DNA from 3 places in the Mycobacterium sp. HM-7 genome. Region 2 is predicted to be linked to each of the others. Evidence: predicted binding sites of a transcription regulator. Region 2 holds the regulator's gene; each other region holds the start of a gene.

Region 1 (6,600 bases), 260 kb from region 2:
TTGGCGCTGCGGTTCGCCAACGAACTGTTCGAGCCCGTGTGGAACGCGCATTACGTCGACAGTGTGCAGATCACCATGGCCGAGGACATCGGCCTCGGTGGACGCGGCGGCTATTACGACGGCGTGGGCGCCGCCCGCGACGTCATCCAGAACCACCTCCTGCAACTGCTGGCGCTGACGGCGCTGGAGGAGCCGGTCAACTTCTCGCCGCATGAACTGCAGGCCGAGAAGATCAAGGTGCTGTCGGCGACCCGCCTGGCCGAGCCGCTGGACGAGACCACGGCGCGCGGTCAGTACGCCGCCGGCTGGCAGGGCGGGCAGAAGGTGGTCGGGCTGCTCGATGAAGAAGGGTTCTCGTCGACTTCGACCACCGAGACCTTCGCGGCCATCACCGTGGAAGTCGACACCCGGCGCTGGGCCGGCGTGCCGTTCTATCTACGCACCGGAAAACGGTTGGGGCGCAGGGTCACCGAGATCGCATTGGTGTTCAAGCGGGCCCCGCACCTGCCGTTCGATGCCACGATGACCGACGAGCTCGGTCAGAACGCGCTGGTGATCCGGGTGCAGCCCGACGAGGGCATCACCCTGCGGTTCGGTTCGAAGGTGCCCGGGCATCTCATGGAGGTCCGCGATGTGAGCATGGACTTCTCGTACGGTTCGGCGTTCGCCGAGGACTCCCCCGAAGCCTACGAGCGGCTGATCCTCGACGTCCTGCTCGGTGAGCCCTCGCTGTTCCCGGTGAATGCCGAAGTCGAGTTGTCGTGGAAGATTCTCGATCCCGCACTGGAGCATTGGGCCGCGCAGGACAAGGACGGCGGACGGCCCGAGGCCTACGAGTCGGGCACCTGGGGGCCGGAGTCAGCGTTCGAGATGCTGCGGCGCTCGGGCCGCGAATGGAGGCGGCCATGATTCTCGATCTGCCCGACACCAACACCGGTGCCATCAACAAGAAGATCGTCTCCCTGCGCGAAGAGGGCGGTGCCATCACCCTCGGCCGCGTACTGACCCTGGTGGTGGCTCCCGACACCGAGGCCATCCTGGAAGAGGCGATCGAGGCGGCCAACACCGCGAGTCGCGAACACCCGTGCCGTGTGATCGTCGTGATCCCGGGTGACCGTCTGGCCACCGAAGCCCGCCTCGACGCGCAGCTGCGGGTGGGTCGCGATGCCGGCGCCAATGAGGTTGTGGTGCTGCGCCTTTCGGGCCCCCTGGCCGGCCATGCCAGTAGCGTCGTGACGCCATTCCTGCTGCCGGACACCCCGGTGGTCACCTGGTGGCCCGACGTGGCACCGGCGGTGCCGGCGGCCGATCCGCTGGGCAAGCTGGCGATCCGCCGGATCACCGACGCCACCAATGGTGAAGACCCGCAGGTGTGTATCAAGAGCCGGTTGGCCGGATACACATCGGGGGACACCGATCTGGCCTGGAGCAGGGTGACGTACTGGCGGGCGCTACTCGCCGCCGCCTTGGACCAGGCACCCTACGAACCGATCACCGAAGCGCTGGTATCAGGGCTGAAAGACGAACCGGCCCTGGACATTCTGGCCGGCTGGCTGGCGGCCTGCATCGACGGGCCGGTCACGCGCGCGGTCGGCGAGCTCAAAGTCGTGCTGACCCGGCCGACCGAAACCATCACGTTGAGCCGGCCACAAACCGGAGTCACCGCGTCGCTCACCCGCACCGGCCGGCCGGAGGCACGGATTCCCTTGGCCCGCAGGGAAGCACGCGACTGCCTCGCCGAAGAGATGCGCCGGCTCGATGCCGACGAGATCTACCACCGTGCCCTGCAGGGCCTGGACAAGGTCATTTATGCCTGAGCAGATCATCGAAAAGTATTCCGATTCTGACGCTTTGGTGACCGCGGTGGGCGATCGCCTCGTCGCGGCCATCAACAGCGCCATCGAGGCCCGCGGCATCGCGTACATCGTATTGACCGGCGGCGGCACCGGCATCAAGCTGCTCAAGCATGTCGGTGGACATCCGATCGACTGGGCCAAGGTGCATCTGTTCTGGGGTGACGACCGCTACGTCCCGGCCGACGATGCCGACCGGAATATCAAGCAGGCCCGGGAAGCGCTGCTGAATTCCGTTGCCATCCCGGCGGACAACGTGCACGCGATGGCCGCGAGTGACGGTGAGTTCGGCGACGACATCGACGCGGCGGCCGCCGCCTACGAGCGCGAACTGGCCTTGGTAGCCGGGAACGGTTCGCCGACACCGGAATTCGACGTGCACCTGATGGGCATGGGCGGCGAGGGACACGTCAACTCACTGTTCCCGCACACCGTTGCCGTCCGAGAGACCGAGCGGTACGTCGTCGGCGTCACCGACTCCCCCAAGCCGCCGCCGCGCCGGATCACACTGACGCTGCCCGCGGTCCGTCGCTCCCGTCAGGTCTGGCTGGTCGTGGCCGGCGCGGAGAAGGCGGACGCGGTGGCAGCCGCCGTCGGTGGCGCAGCGGCAGAAGACATTCCAGCGGCCGGCGCGATCGGCACCGAGGCGACCGTGTGGTTGCTCGACGAGGCCGCCGCGGCGAAACTGTAGCCATGGTCGACAAAGGCGACGGTCGTTCACGACCCGTGCGCGGCCGCATCCGAACGTTGACGGACGCCGCGTTGAACGCCGACGTCATGGTGTCCCAGGTCGACTCGCTGCTCGTCGACATGGAAGGCACGCTGTCGACCCTGAGCACACTGACGGGCGACCTCGACACCACAATGTCGCGGTTCAACGAGACCATCACCCAGATCGACGAGCTCGCGCCGCGCATCTTCGGCGTGGTCGACCGAATGGAAGCGATCGTGACGCGCGTCGAGGCCATCGTCGGCGTCGCCGAGACAGTCCTGTCACCGATCACGGTCACAGAGAACGCGGTGCGTAGCGTGCTGAAGTCAGTACGCGACTGGGCTCCGTAGCGCAGTTGTAAAGAAAACTTTGGTCACTTTGTGCGCGCTGGTCACGATAGGTGACTAGCGTCACACGGGCGGCGGTTTCTTGTCGGTGGTTCGAACTAGTGTTCGATGTATGGGAAGTGATCGGGCCGCCATCTTCGCCGCGTATACCGCGGCCGAGGAGGTGGTCACCGAACTCAACTCATTCGATTACAGCGGCCTGTCAGTCCGCGACCAACTCGAACTGCTGTCCCGCCGCGAGAAACTGATGCGCCGCTTCCCGGCTGCCGACCACGCCCTGCTGGCCGGTCTGCGGGCCCAAACCACACCGAAAGAGATCGGCGGGAAGAACTGGGCCGACGTGCTGCGCATCCGGTTGCACATCAGCAGTGAGGATGCGCGGCGGCGGGTCCGCCACGGCGAACACGTCGGCCCGCGTACCGGACTGACCGGAGAGGCTTTGCCGCCCTTGTGGGAGGAGGTGGCTCGGGCTCAGGCTGCCGGTGACCTCAACGCCGAGCACATCGAGGTGATCGCGAACTTGCTGGCCAATCTGCCGTTGTGGGTTGACCTGGCCACCACCACCCAGTGCGAACAATCGCTAGTGGCCGGGGCGCGGCACCAAACCCCCGAGGAACTGCGGGCCGTGGCGAAAAAGCTGATGGACGCACTCGATCCGGACGGCCCCGAACCCGACGATTCAGAACCGCATCCCAAACGCGGCATGACCACCGGCAAGCAACGCTCCGACCACACCTCCGAGATCAGCGGCACCATTGACGCCGAAACCCGCGCCTACTGGGACGCGATCAACGACAAGTGGGCCGCACCCGGCATGTGCAACCCCGCCGACCCGCAGCCCTGCATCTCTGGCACACCCACCCAAGAACAGATCGCGGGCGACACCCGCACCCCGGCCCAACGCCGGCACGACGCCTACAAAATGGTCGGCCGCATGATCCTGCAATCGCGCATGCTCGGTCACCTCAACGGCCTCCCGGTCACCGTGGTCGCCACCGCCACCGTTACCGACCTGCAGCGCGGCACCGGTGTCGCTGTCACACATACGGGCACCAAACTGCCGATCCGGGACCTGATCCGCATGGCCGCCGGCGGTGCGCACCACTACCTGACGGTGTTCGACCAGCACACCAGTATCCCGCTGTATCTAGCCCGGGCCCGCCGCACCGCATCACCGGGCCAGCGCCTCGCGTTGTTCGCCGCCCACCTGGGCTGCACCCGACCCAACTGCACCGCCCCCGCCTCGCGCTCCCAAGCCCACCACCTGGTCCCGTGGAAACACGGCGGCGCCACCGACATCACCAACCTCACCCTGGCGTGCGGGCCCGACAACCGAGCCGCCGACACCGGCGGCTGGAGCACCACCATGGGCCCCGACGGCCGCACCCACTGGACCCCACCACCACTACTGGACGTCGGCCAACCGCGAACCAACCAATACCACCACCCCACCCTCTACCCACCCGAGAGCGACGACGAGGGCGGCGAAAGCGACAGTCCCACAAGCTGAGTCGACGCTCGGTTACGCCGCATCACGACGCGCCGAGGCGTGCCGCGGCGGGTGAACCTCGCACCGTCGGCTTTGCGCACCAGCGCGCCTCGCACCGTTAGGCACTTCGACGCGCGTGCCCGCCCCTACCCGCTGTTGCGCAGTGCGGTCGCCAGCCCACTCATGGTCAGCAGGATGCCGCGTTGCACGAGTTCGTCGTCGTCACCCGAGCGGTAGCGGCGCAGCAGCTCGACCTGGAGGTGGTTCAGCGGCTCCAGGTACGGGAACCGGTTGAACACCGACCGCGCGAGGGCCGGGTTGTCGGCGAGCAGGTCGTCGTGACCGGTGATCAGCGCGTGCATCCGGATGGTGCGCTCATGTTCGGCGGCGATCTTGTCGAACACCCGGTGGCGCAGCGCCTCGTCGTCCACGAGCTCCGAATATCGCGCTGCGAGACCGAGATCCGACTTGGCCAGCACCTGCGCCATGTTGGACAGCACGGTCCGGAAGAACGGCCACTTGGCGTACAGGTCCTGCAGCACGTCGAGGCCGCCATCGGTGTTGTCGACGAACTCCTCGAACGCGGTCCCGGTGCCGTACCAGCCGGGCAGCATGACGCGCGACTGGCTCCAGGCCAGTACCCACGGGATGGCCCGCAGATCGGCGATCGAGGTGGTCGGCTTGCGGGACGTCGGGCGGCTCCCGATGTTGAGCGCACCGATCTCGCTGACGGGCGTCGACGCCTTGAAGTACTCGACGAATCCCGGTGTGTCGTGGACCAATTCGCTGTAGGCACGTTGCGCCCGGGCAGCAAGGTCGTCCAGCACATCGTAGGCAGGTGCCGCGGCGTCGCCGAGTCCTTCGACGTCGAGCAGGGTCGACTCCAGGGTCGCGGCGAGGAGGGTCTCGAGATTGCGATGTGCCGCATGAGGTTCGGCGTACTTGGCGGCGATCACCTCGCCCTGCTCGGTGATCCGCAGCGACCCCCTGACCGCGCCGGGAGGCTGGGCAAGGATCGCGTCGTAGCTCGGGCCGCCGCCGCGGCCGACGGTGCCGCCCCGGCCATGGAAGAGCCGCAGCCGGATTCCGGTCTTGCGGGCCGATTCCACGAGATCGAGCTCGGCCCGATACAGCGCCCAGTTGGCCGCCAGGTACCCGCCATCCTTGTTGGAGTCCGAATAACCGAGCATGACCTCCTGGTGGTCGTCCCGGGCGGTGACGATCGAGCGGTACAGCGGAATGGCAAGGGCCGCTTCCAGAATCGATGATCCGCGTTGCAGGTCGTCGATGGTTTCGAACAGCGGCACGATGCCGACCGGGCTGTACGGCTCGGGCCCGGCCGCGTCGAGCAGGCCCGCCTCTTTGAGCAGCACGCCGGCTTCCAGGAGATCGGACACCGACTGACACATCGAGATGATGTAGTTGGGCACGGCCTGCGGTCCGAAGACCTCGACCGCCCGGGCGGCCGCCGCGACGATGTCGAGTTCCTTGCGGGCCAGTTCCGACAACTGCGCTTCGCGGCCCACCAGCGGCCGGCGGGTGGACAGTTCTGCCACCAGGACGGCGACGCGCTCGTCCTCCGGCAGCGACGCGTAATCGGGGTGCACACCGGCCCAGGCCAGCAGCTCGGCGACCACCTGCTCGTGCACGTCGGAGTTCTGCCGCAGGTCCAGCCCACACAAGTGGAAGCCGAAGACGCGCACCGACTCTCGCAGCCGGGCCAGCCGGTCGTCAGCCAGCACACTGGTGCCACCGGCGCGCAGCGAGGCGTCGATGACATCCAGATCGGCCAGCAACTCGGCCGGCGTGGTGTACTGCGGCAGCCCGAGGTCCAGTTCGTGCTCGGGTTGCCGGTCGAGGATCTCGGCGGCGGTGGCCGTCAGGCGCGCGCGGATCACGTGCAGCGTCTGACGGTACGGTTCGTCGGCATGGGCCGGCTCGGGATGCTGGTCGGCCAGCGCCTGCAGCGCATCGCTGACCCGGACCAGCCGTGCCGACATGGAGAGCTCATGTTCCAGCGCAAGGAGTTCGGCGAAGTAGCGGTCGAACGCGGTGTAGGCCGCGCTGCCGGTAGCCAGGCGCACCACGTCGGCGGTCACGTTGGGGTTGCCGTCGCGGTCACCGCCGATCCACGAACCGGGCCGCAGGATCGGCGTCTCCAGCAGCGGCTCACCCGGCCACCGCGCCTGCAGCGCGGTG
Region 2 (6,600 bases):
AGCTGGTCCATATCGGCCAGGCCGTGATGGGTTGCGGTGGGACCGTGGAGTACCTGGTCGACGCCGTCTTCAACTACCCGACCTTCTCCGAGGCCTACAAGGTCGCCGCGCTCGACGTGATGAACAAACTGCGGGCCCTGAACCAGTTCAAAGGCTAGGTACTGCAGCCGTCGTCGGGGGCGCCGGTGGCCCGGTCCGCCGGACCGCCCTCCTGGGCACGCTGATACAGCACCTGAATCTGCACATCGAACGGCGACGAGTAGGACAGCTCGTTGTTGCTGCAGCCACCACCCTGCAGCCCGCCGACCACTCCCCTGACCTCGGCCGCCGACACCCACGGCGAGCCACTGGTGCCGTCCACCAGCCCGGGACAGCGCAGCGCCGGGAACCCACGGTCCGGAAGTGACGTCGGCCCACTGCAACTGACCTGGACCCCGCCGTCACCGAGCGGGTATCCCGTCACTGTGATCGGAACATCCGGGCCCGGTGCCACGCCCAGCACGAACCCGCCGCCGGCGCGATGTTCCAGCGTTTCGGTCGAGGCCGCGCCGCCGCGGCTGACCCGCGCGATCGCGAAGTCGGCAGCGGGATCCTGGCGTCGGACCCATCGCGGGTCGAGATACACCGCGTCGACGTGCCAGAAGTCCCCGGGCACGCCGCCGCGGTAACCGGGTGCGAACGTCGCGTCGAACGACGCGTCCAGACAGTGGGCGGCCGTGATGATCAGGTTCCCTGCCAGCGAATCGAGCACCGCGCCACTGCAGGTGTGCACCGAATCGCTGCCCAGGAACACCGCTCCGACGCGCGGGTCCGGACGTGGCCCGGGGACCGCGGCCGGGCCTGCGGTGACCGCTCCGACGTCGCCGGTACGCGGATCGGCCCTGATCGCGGGCGGGGTGCACGCAGTGGCCAGCAGCGCGATGAATGCGCTCACGGCCAATCGGGTGCCCAGCATCTGTCCGATCTTGCCCGATCCCAGCAGCACGGGCAGCACCTGGTGCACCATGGCGTACTGCGGGGTGCCACCGGGAACAACGCGATAATGCGCGACACTTGTAGGAGACACATCCAGCGAGGTGTGGCACGCAGTACGGCAAGGAGTGTGAATGAGCGAGCACGACGGGAACGCGCCCGACGAGCGCCAGGGCCAGCAGTACCAGCCCGAGCAGAGCGGCATGTACGAGCTGGAGTTCCCCGCGCCGCAGCTGTCTGCCGCCGACGGCCGCGGCCCGGTGATGGTGCACGCCCTCGAAGGCTTCTCCGACGCAGGCCACGCCATCAAGCTGGCCGCTGAGCATCTGAAGAACACGCTCGACACCGAGTTGGTCGCCTCGTTCGCCATCGACGAACTGCTGGACTACCGGTCGCGACGTCCGCTGATGACGTTCACCACCGATCACTTCACCAAGTACGACGATCCCGAGCTGAACCTGTACGCGCTGCACGACACCGCCGGGACGCCGTTCCTGCTGCTCGCCGGCATGGAGCCGGACCTGCGCTGGGAACGCTTCATCACCGCGGTGCGGCTGCTCTCCGAGCGCCTCGGCGTCCGCCAGGTCATCGGGCTGGGCGCCATCCCGATGGCGGTCCCGCACACCCGCCCCGTCACCCTGACGGCGCATGCGGGCAACAAGGAGCTGATCGCCGACCACACACCGTGGGTGGGCGAGGTGCAGGTCCCGGCCAGTGTGTCGAATCTGTTGGAATACCGGATGATTCAGCACGGCCACGAGGCGCTGGGCTTCACCGTGCACGTGCCGCACTACCTGGCGCAGACCGCGTACCCGCCGGCCGCCGAGGCCCTGCTGGGCGAGGTCTCACGGATCGCGTCGCTGCAGATTCCGCTGCAGGCGCTGTCGGAGGCGGGTGCCGAGGTGTACACGAAGATCAGCGAACAGGTGGAGGCCAGCTCCGAAGTCGCTCAAGTGGTCAGTGCACTGGAACAACAGTACGATTCGTTCGTCGCTGCTCAGGAGAATCGGTCGTTGCTGGCACGGGACGAGGAACTACCCAGCGGCGACGAACTCGGCGCCCAGTTCGAACAGTTCCTCGCCGAACAGTCCGGTGACGGATTCGCCGATCCCGACCAGGGCGCCGACGGCACCGCAGGCGACTGACCCACGCGGTCGGCCTCGCCGACACGATGGGAAGGAGCTGGGACGATGCCCGACGGAAAGCCCAACCTGCATTCTGTACGTGACGTGACACCCCGCCTGGAATACCGCACCATCCATGGTTACCGGCGGGCCTACCGGGTGGCCGGCTCCGGTCCGGCGATCCTGTTGATCCACGGCATCGGCGACAACTCCACGACGTGGGAAACCGTGCAGACGCGCCTCGCCCAGCGGTTCACCGTCATCGCCCCGGACCTGCTGGGTCACGGTCAGTCCGACAAGCCGCGCGCCGACTATTCGGTTGCCGCGTACGCCAACGGCATGCGGGACCTCCTCAGCGTGCTCGACATCGACCGCGTGACGGTCATCGGTCATTCGTTGGGCGGCGGCGTGGCCATGCAGTTCGCCTACCAGTTCCCGCAGTTGATCGATCGCCTGGTACTGGTCGGTGCCGGCGGTGTCACCCGCGACGTGAACATCGCACTGCGGCTCGCGGCGTTGCCACTGGGCACCGAGGCCCTGGCGTTATTGCGAATCCCGTTGGTACTGCCGGCTCTTCAGCTCGCCGGGCGCCTCGGCGGAGCGCTGCTCGGGTCGACCGGCCTGGGCCACGACCTGCCGAACATGCTGCGAATTCTGAACGACCTGCCCGAGCCCAAGGCCTCATCCGCCTTCGCCCGGACGCTACGCGCAGTGGTCGACTGGCGCGGCCAGGTGGTGACGATGCTGGACCGATGTTATTTGACCGAAGCCATTCCGGTGCAATTGGTTTGGGGCACCCAGGATGCCGTCATCCCGGCTGCCCACGGAGAACTGGCACATGCGGCGATGCCGGGCTCCCGGCTCGAATTCTTCGACAACTCGGGACATTTCCCATTTCATGACGACCCCGATCGATTCGTGGCGCTCGTCGAGAATTTCATCGACACGACCACGCCATCGGTTTACGACCGCGATGCCCTGCGCGGCCTCCTGCAGGCCGGCGTCACCGCCAAATCGATCGACGCCCCGCTCGATACGAAGGTTGCGGTACTCGACGCACTCGAGACCGACGAACGCAGCGCGACCTAGCGGCCGTCAGCCCGACGACGTCACGCCGCGGTGTGCCCGCAGCGCCTCGATTTCGCGTTCGAAGTCCTCGGCGGACGAGAACGAGCGGTACACCGACGCGAACCGCAGATAGGCGACCTCGTCCAGGTCGCGCAGCGGCCCGAGGATCGCCAACCCGACCTCATGGCTCGGCACTTCGGGAGATCCGGTGGCCCGCACCGCATCTTCGACCTTCTGCGCCAATTGATTCAAGGCGTCGTCGTCGACCTGCCGACCCTGGCACGCGCGCCGTACGCCTTTGATCACCTTGTCCCGGCTGAACGGTTCGGTGACTCCGCTGCGTTTGACCACCGAAACGACCGCAGTCTCCACCGTGGTGAACCGGCGACCGCATTCCGGGCACGACCGGCGACGCCGAATCGCCTGCCCTTCATCAGCTTCTCGCGAATCGACCACACGCGAGTTCGGATGCCGGCAGAACGGACAGTGCATCACCGCTCCTTCGCCGCACCGACAATCGACCGTTTCGAACGGTCTCGAGCCTACCCGTGCCGCTCTGACGCGGCCGGGCGCCGTGCCGATCGAGGTGCGCACGGGCTGTCCTCAGCCGACCGGCGCGATCAGCGTCTGCCCGGCGTTCAGCGCCACCGACGGCAACTTGTTCAGTTCCTTGATGCGGTCGACGACGGCGCTGACCGGTGCGTCGGGCGCCACCCGCCGCGCCACCTGCTGAATCGACTCTCCCGTCTGCACCCGGACCACCGCGAGCTGCGCGGGCACGGAGGCGGCCGACGAGGTCGGCTGGACGGCCTCCCCGAACTGCGCCACCAGGCCCAGCCATACGGTGATCCCCGCCGCGACCAGCGCCAGCATCACCGTCGTCAACGGCGTGATCGGGTTGCTCCGGTGCGAGGCGCGAGACGTCAGCACGCCGGTGCCCCGGTGCCGGAACGCCGCACCCGAGGGACGGGAACCGGCCGGCCGCAGCCGGGCCTGCCGCTGACGATTCACATCTCCACGCCGAGGCACGGTGCGGACGACGACGTCGGTCGGGTATTCGCGGGTGATGACGGTCATGTCGGTTCCTCTCAGGAGTTCGTACATAGGTTCGATCGCTCTTATGTTCGACTATATCGCCCAAACGTTCGAACGGTAGAACATGTGATCGAACTGTTGCGAACGATACGACCACCCACCGACAAGTTCCGTTCCGCGACTTCGTCACCGCTTTCACCACGTCACAACCGGCGTCACAACCAGATCCCGCCCGCGACACGCCGATCCGGCCATCTCGAACACATGTTTGATGATTCGGGTGCACTGGGCTAGATTCGTCCCTATGAGCGACAGCACCGATACCCCGGACACCCAGACAGGCGGACGATCCAGCAGCCTCACCGAACGTCAGCGGACCATCCTCGACGTGATCCGCGCCTCGGTGACCACCCGCGGCTACCCGCCCAGCATCCGGGAGATCGGCGATGCCGTCGGCCTCACGTCAACCTCGTCGGTGGCCCACCAGCTGCGCACGCTGGAGAAGAAGGGTTATCTGCGCCGGGACCCGAACCGTCCGCGCGCCGTGGACGTCCGCGGCGCCGACGACGCGACCGGAGCCACCATCACCACCGATGTCGCCGGTTCCGACGCGCTGCCCGAGCCGACCTTCGTCCCGGTGCTCGGCCGGATCGCCGCCGGCGGCCCGATCCTCGCCGAGGAGGCCGTCGAAGACGTCTTCCCACTCCCCCGAGAACTCGTGGGCGAGGGCTCGTTGTTCCTTCTGAAGGTGGTCGGCGAGTCCATGATCGACGCCGCGATCTGCGACGGCGACTGGGTCGTCGTGCGGCAGCAGAATGTGGCCGACAACGGTGACATCGTCGCGGCGATGATCGACGGCGAAGCCACGGTGAAGACCTTCAAGCGCGCCAAGGGCCAGGTGTGGCTGATGCCGCACAACCCGGCATTCGATCCGATCCCGGGCAACGACGCCGTCGTCCTCGGCAAGGTCGTGACCGTCATCCGCAAGATCTGACGCCCGCCGGACCTACAGGTGAGCCCCGCTGCAGTCGCTCGCAGCGGGGCTCAACCGTCTACGGTCAGCCTCGAACGAATCCGTTGGTGACCGCGAATTCCTCACTGGCGAACCAGATTTCAACGTCGGCGTCGTCGTATCCGGGAGCCCCCGGCACCCAGTACAGGCCTGATTTGGTGTTGGCCTTGATGACGTAACCTTCGGGCGGCTCGGCACCGGTCGCGACGCGGAACGACATCTGCGCGGTCTCGGGCTCCTCCGCGCCGAGCGCGTGATGCCTGCCGCTGGCCGGGCCGGCCGCGGTGTCCTCCGCGGGCGTCGCGATCGCAGGCGGCTCGTCGACGTGCGGCTCGGCCTCGGCGACCTGCTCCTCGGGCTGGGGCGCACGTTCATCAGCGTCCTGGTCCCCGGCGTCGGCAGCAGCCGGCGCAGCCCAGGCTCGGTCGCCCGGATTCCGCGGCCGAAGGCCCGCGAAGCCCGCCAACCCGGCAGCGGTCAGACCCGCCGCCGCGCCACCGCGACGCAGCGCGTCCGGCAGTTGCACCGATGCCGTCGGCTCATCGGCTGGTTCGTCAGCGCCATCGGCGTCGCTCGCCTGCGGCTCTGGCTCGTAGGGCTCGGCCGCGTCGACGGGCTCGGCGTCAACTTCGGCTTGCGTCTCAGCATCGGCGTCCGGCTCACCGGCGACCGGCTCGTCCGCGGGCTGCTCGGCCGTGAAATCGGGGTACACCGTCGGCGCGGTGTCGATGACGTCCGGGTTGCTCTGGAACGCGGGGCCACCGTGCGGGCCGTCGAATTGCTGGTCCTCCGCCGGGAATTCGTCGCTGTACTCGCTGTCGACGCCGCCGTCCGCGTACTGCGGGTCGCCGTACTCTCCGTCGCCGAACTCGTGGTCGTCGTAGTCGTACGCATCCTGGTCATCGGGGACTTCCTGACCGGCACCCCGCCGGCGCCGCAGCAGGGCCGCGATCACGATGCCGACCACCACCAGCAACAGCGGGATGATCGCCAGCAGCCACCACCAGTGGAACTCGTACCACTTGCCGGCCTCGTCGGACTGGGAGGTCACGCCGCCCGGCAGGTCGACGCTGGGCACCTGCAGACCGCTCAACTGCGACGCAAGCTCCGCCGGCTCGGTGCTGAACGCACGGCTGGACTTGTTCCACGAGACCGAGCCGCCGGTGAACTTCTGGCTGACGACGTCGCCGTTCACCGTCTGGTCAGCGGTCGGCGCGCCGAGCTTCCCGGTGGCGCCGCCGAGCTTGTCCCACGCCGCGTTCATCGCGCCGCGGACGACGAACGCGCCGTGCTCGGGTGTCCAGAATATCGCCGGGTTGTCGGCCGCGGCGAAGGTGGCGATCCGACTCGTCGGCGAAATGCCGCCGTCGGTCTCGTTGCTCGCCGGGA
Region 3 (6,600 bases), 400 kb from region 2:
CTGGGTCAACCTGGGCCTGGGTCCGGGCTGGAACCACTCCACGGCAAGCGACGGCGAACTGAACAGGCTGGGCTTCTGGCTGGGTGCCGCGGCGGCGACCGACGTCGACGCCAACCCGGATGAGGTGCACCCGTCCGATGCCGCGACCTGCGAGCACCTGGGCCGACGCGTCGCCGAGGTCACCCGGCAGCTGATTGCCGGACGCTTCGCGGCACAGGCTGTTACCGACCCCGTTACCGCAGGGGCCTGAGCCCTTCGAGCATGGTGGGCACGAGCTCGGAGACCGTCGGATGGATGTGCACGGTGTGTGTCATGGTGGTGTACGGGGCTTTCGCGGCCATCAGATCGAGGATGCAGTGCACCACCTCGTCCCCACCAACGCCGAGGATGGACGCGCCGAGAATCTGGTTGGTCTCGGCGTCGACCACGACCTTCATGAAGCCCTGGGTCTCCCCCTTTTCGACTGCCCGGCCGACGCGCGTCATCGGGCGCTTCCCCACCAATGCTTTTCGCCCCGATGCCCGCACCTGAGCCTCGGTCATACCGGCCCGCCCGAGCGGTGGATCGATGTACAGCGCATAGGTGGGGATGCGGTCGCTGACCCGGCGAGGTTCGTTGTCGAGCAGGTTGGCCGCCACGATCTCGAAGTCGTTGTACGACGTATGGGTGAACGCGCCCTTGCCGTTACAGTCGCCCATGGCCCAGATGTGATCGACGGTGGTCCGCAGCTGATCGTCGACGGTGATGTATCCCCGGGAGTCCGTTGCCACGCCGGCCTTTTCGAGACCCAGGTCGTCGGTGTTGGGGACGCGGCCGACGGCGACCAGCAGGTGCGAGCCAGATACGACGGCACTCCCCGTGCTGACCGCCACCCCGTCGCCGTCTTTGGCCACCCGAATATCGCTGGCGCCCAGATGGATTGTGATGCCCTCACGTTCGAGGATGTCCTTGATGGCGGCGCAGACATCGTCGTCTTCGCGCGAGGCCAGTCTGGGCCCGCGTTCGACCACCGTGACCTCGGCGCCGAACCGGCGGAACATCTGCGCGAACTCCAGGCCGATGTAGCTGCCGCCGATGATCACCAGATGCTCTGGCACCGTGTCGAGTTCGAGGATGCCGACATTTGTGAGGTAGTCGACGTCGGCCAGACCGGGGATGTCGGGGGCCGTCGCGCGGCCACCGGTGTTGAGAAAGATCTTCTTGCCGGTGATCTGTTGGTCGCCGACCTGCAGCGTGTGCGGGTCGAGAAAACGTGCATGCCCGCGTAGCAGCGTGCAGCCGTTCATGCCTTCCAGCCAGCTCTCGACGCCGTCGCGGTCCGCTGTGACGATCCCGTCCTTGCGGCCCTTGACTTTTGCCATGTCGACCGTGATTTCGCCGGTTCCGATGCCGTACTCGGCACCGCGGCGGGCCAGGTGTGCGGCGTGGGCGCTGGCAACCAACGTCTTGGTGGGGATGCAGCCGTAGTTCACGCAGGTGCCGCCGACGAGCTTGCGCTCGATGACCGCCACGGTGTGGCCGGCTTCGGTGAGTCGGCCGGCCAAGGGCGGTCCCGCCTGCCCCGCGCCGACGATGATGGCGTCGAACGCGGTCGCCTCAGACGACGACATACGGACCGATGGCACTCAGCGCGACGGCCGCTATCGCGAAGCCACCGCCTACCGCGAGGACATCCTCGGCGAGCGCGACCGGCAGGTCGCGTCCGCCGTTGCGCGCCACCAGGATTCGGCGCGCGTGAAAACCTGCGAGCGTCCCGATCACCGCGCCGATCATGCCGGCGCCCATGCCGATGAATGTGTGGTGCCATCCGGCACCGATGACCGCACCGGCGAACGCCCCGGTGAACAACCGGGCAACGAACTGCGACGGCACCGTTCGCGCGGGAGTCTTGGGCAGCTGATCGGTGATCAACTCGACCACCAGCAGGATCGTCAGCACCGTCACCGTGATCCAGTTACCGACCCATTCGGCCCAGGTGCCCACCAGCGGCAGCCAACCGAGCTTGGCGCCCCAGGCGACCACCGCAGGCGGAGTCAGCGCCCGCAGGCCCGCGACCACACCGATAAGTAAGGCGAACAGCAGAATCAGCGCTTGTGTCACGTGACCCCTCCAGTTAGGAAGTGCGGGTTGCAGACCGTACGGGGACGCTAACACCGCTCTCGGTCAGAAGCGACAGAACCGGATATCGGAAGCCAGGATCGCCTTGGCTCCGATGGCAGCCAGCTCATCCATGATCGCGTTGACCTGGCGGCGCGGCACCAGGGCACGCACGGCCACCCAGTCGGCATCGGCCAGCGGGGCGATGGTCGGCGATTCGAGACCCGGCGTGATGGCCGTCGCCTGCTCCAAAACAGTGCGCGGGCAGTCGTAGTCGAGCATGAGGTACTGCTGCCCGAAGACCACGCCCTGGATGCGGGCCGCGAGTTGATCGCGAGCCGGATCCGGCGCGACGTCACTGCGCTCGATCAGCACCGCCTCCGAATCGCACAGCGACTCACCGAAGGCCACCAGGTTGTGCAGCGCCAACGTCCGGCCGGAGCCGACGACGTCGGCGATCGCGTCAGCGACACCGAGCTGGATCGAGATCTCCACCGCGCCGTCGAGTCGGATCACCGTGGCTTCAATACCTTTGTCGGACAGGTCTTTCCGCACCAGGTTCGGGTAGGCGCTGGCGACACGCTTGCCGGCCAGGTCGGCGACCGTCCAGTCCCGGCCGGCGGGCGCGGCGTACCGGAACGTCGACGACCCGAAGCCCAGGGCCAGCCGCTCACTGACCGGCGCCATCGACTCGGCCGCCAGGTCGCGGCCGGTGATGCCGAAGTCCAGCTGCCCGGACCCGACATAGATGGCAATGTCCTTGGGGCGCAGGAAGAAGAACTCGACCTTGTTCACCGGGTCGACGACCGTCAGATCCTTGGGATCGGTGCGGCGGCGGTATCCGGCCTCGGACAGTACGTGGGAGGCGGACTCGCTGAGCGCGCCCTTGTTCGGGACGGCGACGCGCAGGAGGCCGTTGGACGATGCGCCGGTCACAGCTTGCCGTACACGTCGTCGAGGGTCAGGCCGCGCTTGATCATCAGTACCTGCGTCCAGTACAGGAGCTGGCCGATCTCGCCCGCCAGCTCGTCGTCGCTCTCGTGTTCCGCGGCGATCCATACTTCGCCGGCCTCTTCGATGATCTTCTTGCCCAGATGATGCACCCCGGCATCCAACGCCGCGACGGTGCCGCTGCCGGCCGGCCGGGTCTGCGCTCGCTCACTGAGCTCGGCGAATAGCGCATCGAAGGTCTTCACGGGCTGCAATTGTTTCACGCTGCGGACGCGGGCTGTGCACGTGGCTGCCCGGGGCCGCGCGGCGGGGCTGTACCGGCATTCGGAAAAACTTTGGTCACTTTGTTCCCGCTGGTCACGGTGGATAACTGAGGCCGCATAGGTCACAGCGAATTGTCGGTGCATCGAACTAGTGTTCGATGCATGGGTAGTGATCGGGCCGTTATCGAGCAGGCGTACGCCGCGTACGAAGCTGCCGCGGCCACGATCGCGTCCCTGGACCACACCGGCCTGGACGTGCGCACCCTGTTGGAGTTGCAGTCGCGCCGCGAAACGGTGAAGTGCGCGGCCGAGGCGGTCGATCACCACATCCTCGCGGCGGCGCAGACGCAGGCCACCGCCAAGGATATCGGGGCCAAGGACTGGCCCGAGGTGCTGCATGTGCGGCTGCGCATCAGCCGCGACGAGGCCCGCCGCCGGGTCCGGGACTGCGATCATCTGGGGCCGCGGTCGGCGATCACCGGGGAACCGTTGGGTCCGGTGTGGGAGCTGGTCGCCGCCGCCCAGGCCGACGGCGTCATCAACGGTGAGCACGTGCAGGTGATCACCTGGTTTTTCCAGAAGCTGCCGCTGTGGGCGGCCGACCCGGTCACCCTGGCCCAGTGCGAGGCCGATCTGGTGGCCGACGCGAGGGTCAAAACCCCCGAGGACCTACGGCGCGCGGCCGCGGACTTGTTGTACCGACTCGATCAGGACGGGCCCGAACCCGACGACGACGAGCCCGACCCGAAACGCTCCTTCGTAATGGGTAAGCAGCGGCCCGACGGCCGCACCGAGGTCACTGCCCACCTCGATCCGGAAGGGCGGGCCTACTGGCAGACACTGTTCGACAAATACGCCGCCCCGGGGATGTGCAACCCCGCCGACCAGGTGCCGTGCGTGTCGGGCACGCCCACCCAAGAACAGATCGATGCGGATACCCGCACCCTGGCCCAGCGGCAATACGACGCGTTCAAAATGGTCGGGCGGATGATGCTGGCCTCATCCGCCGGGGTGCACAACGGCTTCCCGGTCGCGGTGGTCGGCAGCTGCACCCTCACCGACCTGGAAAAACGTGCCGGGGTCGCTTTGACCCACACCGGCACCAAGCTGCCGGTCAAAGATCTGATCCGGATGGCCGCACAGGGGTCGGACAACTACCTCGCCGTCTTCGACGACCACACCGGCCAACCGCTCTATCTGGGCCGGGCCGCGCGCACCGCCAGCACCGCGCAGCGGCTGGCCCTGTTCGCCCGCGACCGGGGCTGCACCCGCCCCAACTGCACCGCCCCGGCCTCGCGCAGCCAGGTGCATCACCTCACCAACTGGCGCGACGGCGGACTGACCAACGTCGATGTCATGACCCTGGCCTGCGGCTGCGACAACCGGCTCGCCGACACCGGCGGCTGGCGCACCGCCATGGGCCCCGACGGCCGCACCCACTGGACCCCACCACCACTCCTAGATGTGGGCCAACCACGCACCAACCAGTACCACCGCCCGACGCTGTACACCACAGAGCGCGGCGGAGACGCCGACGGCGATGGTGAAAGCGACAGTCCCGCAAGGTGATACGGCACCCAATGACGCCGGAAGGCCACGCCACCCAACCGCGGCGGCGGTACCGCACGCGCTGCGGCACCCACGCGGCAATACGGGTCGCATCGATTCACAGCGCCCACTCGACGCGACGCACCACAACGCGCGATGGCCGCCGACGCCGAGCCTGCACCTGTACCGAGACTCAACCGCGCCTAGGACCTAGGAGTTGCCGTGTCACCGCGAACCGGCCGACTGCCGTGGCCCGCCTTTGAGCTACGCGACGGCGATGCCCCCGCCTTGCCGACGCCCTTTGGCAGGCCTGCCTGCGATCGGGCATTCTGGCCGCCGGGATTCCGATCCTGGGATTCACCGGCAGCCGACACCAGCCCGCGCTGCACCGACTGCCGCCCCGTCGACTTGATCTGCCCCGCCACGTCGTCAGCGGTCGTATCGGGAGTCGCCGCCGCGCCCTTCGACATCCGCAACGTCGGCAACACCCGCCCGTTGTGCGTCGCCTTGGCAGATGGCAGCACTGGGCCGGAGACGGTCGCGGCGGGTGCAACGCCCGCGGTCGATTCGGCTGCCGTCGGCGCGGGCGTCGCGGAGACCGGTGCCGGCACCGCCGCGAACGGCAGCAAGTTGAGTATCGGGGCAGCGATGGAGTTGAAAATTGTGAGCGGCACACCCACGACCAATCCGTACAAGATGATGCCCACGAACACGAACGGGCCGAAGATCGCAGCCAGCTCGGGCGTGCTGACCAGCGGCTGAGCCAGCGTCACGAACGCCGTCGACAGCGCCGACACAATTGCCTGCTCGATGACGGCGACGGCCCCAGCAGGCTGCGGGGTCGACGTTGCTGCCAGAGGCATTGGCGCCGTGACGGATCCAGCCCCCGGCGCCGTGGCGCCTGCAGCACCGATACCCGAGCTGCCGCCAGCCACCACCTGCGCCGCCGATGCCACCAAGTCGGCGTGGGTGTCCACGAATTGGTCCAGCGCGGCCCATTGCGCCGATAGCGACGTATCAACAGCCGCCGTCCGGACAGCACTGATGCCGACATTGACCGCATGCACGGGCGGAGGGACGCCGACAAAACCAAGTATCACGACGCCGGCGGCGGCAACCGCACCAGCGACGTTCAGACGAACCACACCACCAGAGCCGGTGTTGACCATCGCGCGCCCCTTCCAGGAAGGAGCGTCCGAACCACGGCAGCACCAACGCTCACCGCCGCTAATTATCTAGCACGTCAATACTGCTGGCATCAGTCATCTGGTGGAGATTTCACGGGGCTCGCGACCGGATTCAGTCAGCCACTGCCACGATGCGGCACTCAGCGTGCCTTACTTTGCCAGCAACTCGGCGTGCATGTCCTCCAGCGCAACGCCTTTGGTCTCGCGAACCCACTTGGCGACGAACACCAGCGACAGGAGCGCACACAGGGCGTAGAAGCCATATGCGACGCCGAGCATGCTGCGCAGTTCGGGGAAGGTGACGGTGATCAGCCAGTTGGCGACCCACTGACCGGCCGCGGCCAGACCCAGCGCCGCAGCACGGATGCGGTTGGGGAACATCTCCCCCAGCAGGACCCACACGACCGGACCCCAGGACATGCCGAACGCCACCACGAACAAGTTGGCGGCGATCAGGGCGATGGGCCCCTCGATGCCGCTCAATTGCGGCACCCCGTTCACCTGCGGGGCCGTGCCGAAGATGATGGCCATCGTGGCGAGCGTCAGCGTCATCC

What was found. The regulator LexA, encoded in region 2, represses DNA repair genes until DNA is damaged. The targets are predictions, from matches to a motif close to CGAACANNTGTTCG.
Region 1: ACWW1C_RS13015 (DUF222 domain-containing protein) is a predicted target of LexA. The motif match lies at 3,007-3,020, and genes of this name have one in related genera.
Region 3: ACWW1C_RS09765 (DUF222 domain-containing protein) is a predicted target of LexA. The motif match lies at 3,456-3,469, and genes of this name have one in related genera.

Annotation. Positions count from the first base shown of each region.
Region 1 covers NZ_CM132657.1:2,686,157-2,692,756, reverse strand. The annotation lists gene zwf (glucose-6-phosphate dehydrogenase) at 1-909, shown strand, start outside; gene opcA (glucose-6-phosphate dehydrogenase assembly protein OpcA) at 906-1,817, shown strand; gene pgl (6-phosphogluconolactonase) at 1,810-2,544, shown strand; gene ACWW1C_RS13020 (ATPase) at 2,547-2,915, shown strand; gene ACWW1C_RS13015 (DUF222 domain-containing protein) at 3,025-4,422, shown strand; gene ppc (phosphoenolpyruvate carboxylase) at 4,548-6,600, opposite strand, start outside.
Region 2 covers NZ_CM132657.1:2,431,029-2,437,628, reverse strand. The annotation lists gene sthA (Si-specific NAD(P)(+) transhydrogenase) at 1-158, shown strand, start outside; gene ACWW1C_RS11705 (trypsin-like serine peptidase) at 155-955, opposite strand; gene ACWW1C_RS11700 (proteasome assembly chaperone family protein) at 1,107-2,117, shown strand; gene ACWW1C_RS11695 (alpha/beta fold hydrolase) at 2,163-3,185, shown strand; gene nrdR (transcriptional regulator NrdR) at 3,192-3,656, opposite strand; gene ACWW1C_RS11685 (LysM peptidoglycan-binding domain-containing protein) at 3,768-4,241, opposite strand; gene lexA (transcriptional repressor LexA) at 4,504-5,193, shown strand; gene ACWW1C_RS11675 (sunset domain-containing protein) at 5,258-6,600, opposite strand, start outside.
Region 3 covers NZ_CM132657.1:2,035,175-2,041,774, reverse strand. The annotation lists gene ACWW1C_RS09790 (flavodoxin family protein) at 1-250, shown strand, start outside; gene ACWW1C_RS09785 (FAD-containing oxidoreductase) at 234-1,610, opposite strand; gene ACWW1C_RS09780 (DUF4126 family protein) at 1,597-2,100, opposite strand; gene hisG (ATP phosphoribosyltransferase) at 2,164-3,033, opposite strand; gene ACWW1C_RS09770 (phosphoribosyl-ATP diphosphatase) at 3,030-3,311, opposite strand; gene ACWW1C_RS09765 (DUF222 domain-containing protein) at 3,474-4,880, shown strand; gene ACWW1C_RS09760 (hypothetical protein) at 5,063-6,028, opposite strand; gene ACWW1C_RS09755 (sugar porter family MFS transporter) at 6,197-6,600, opposite strand, start outside.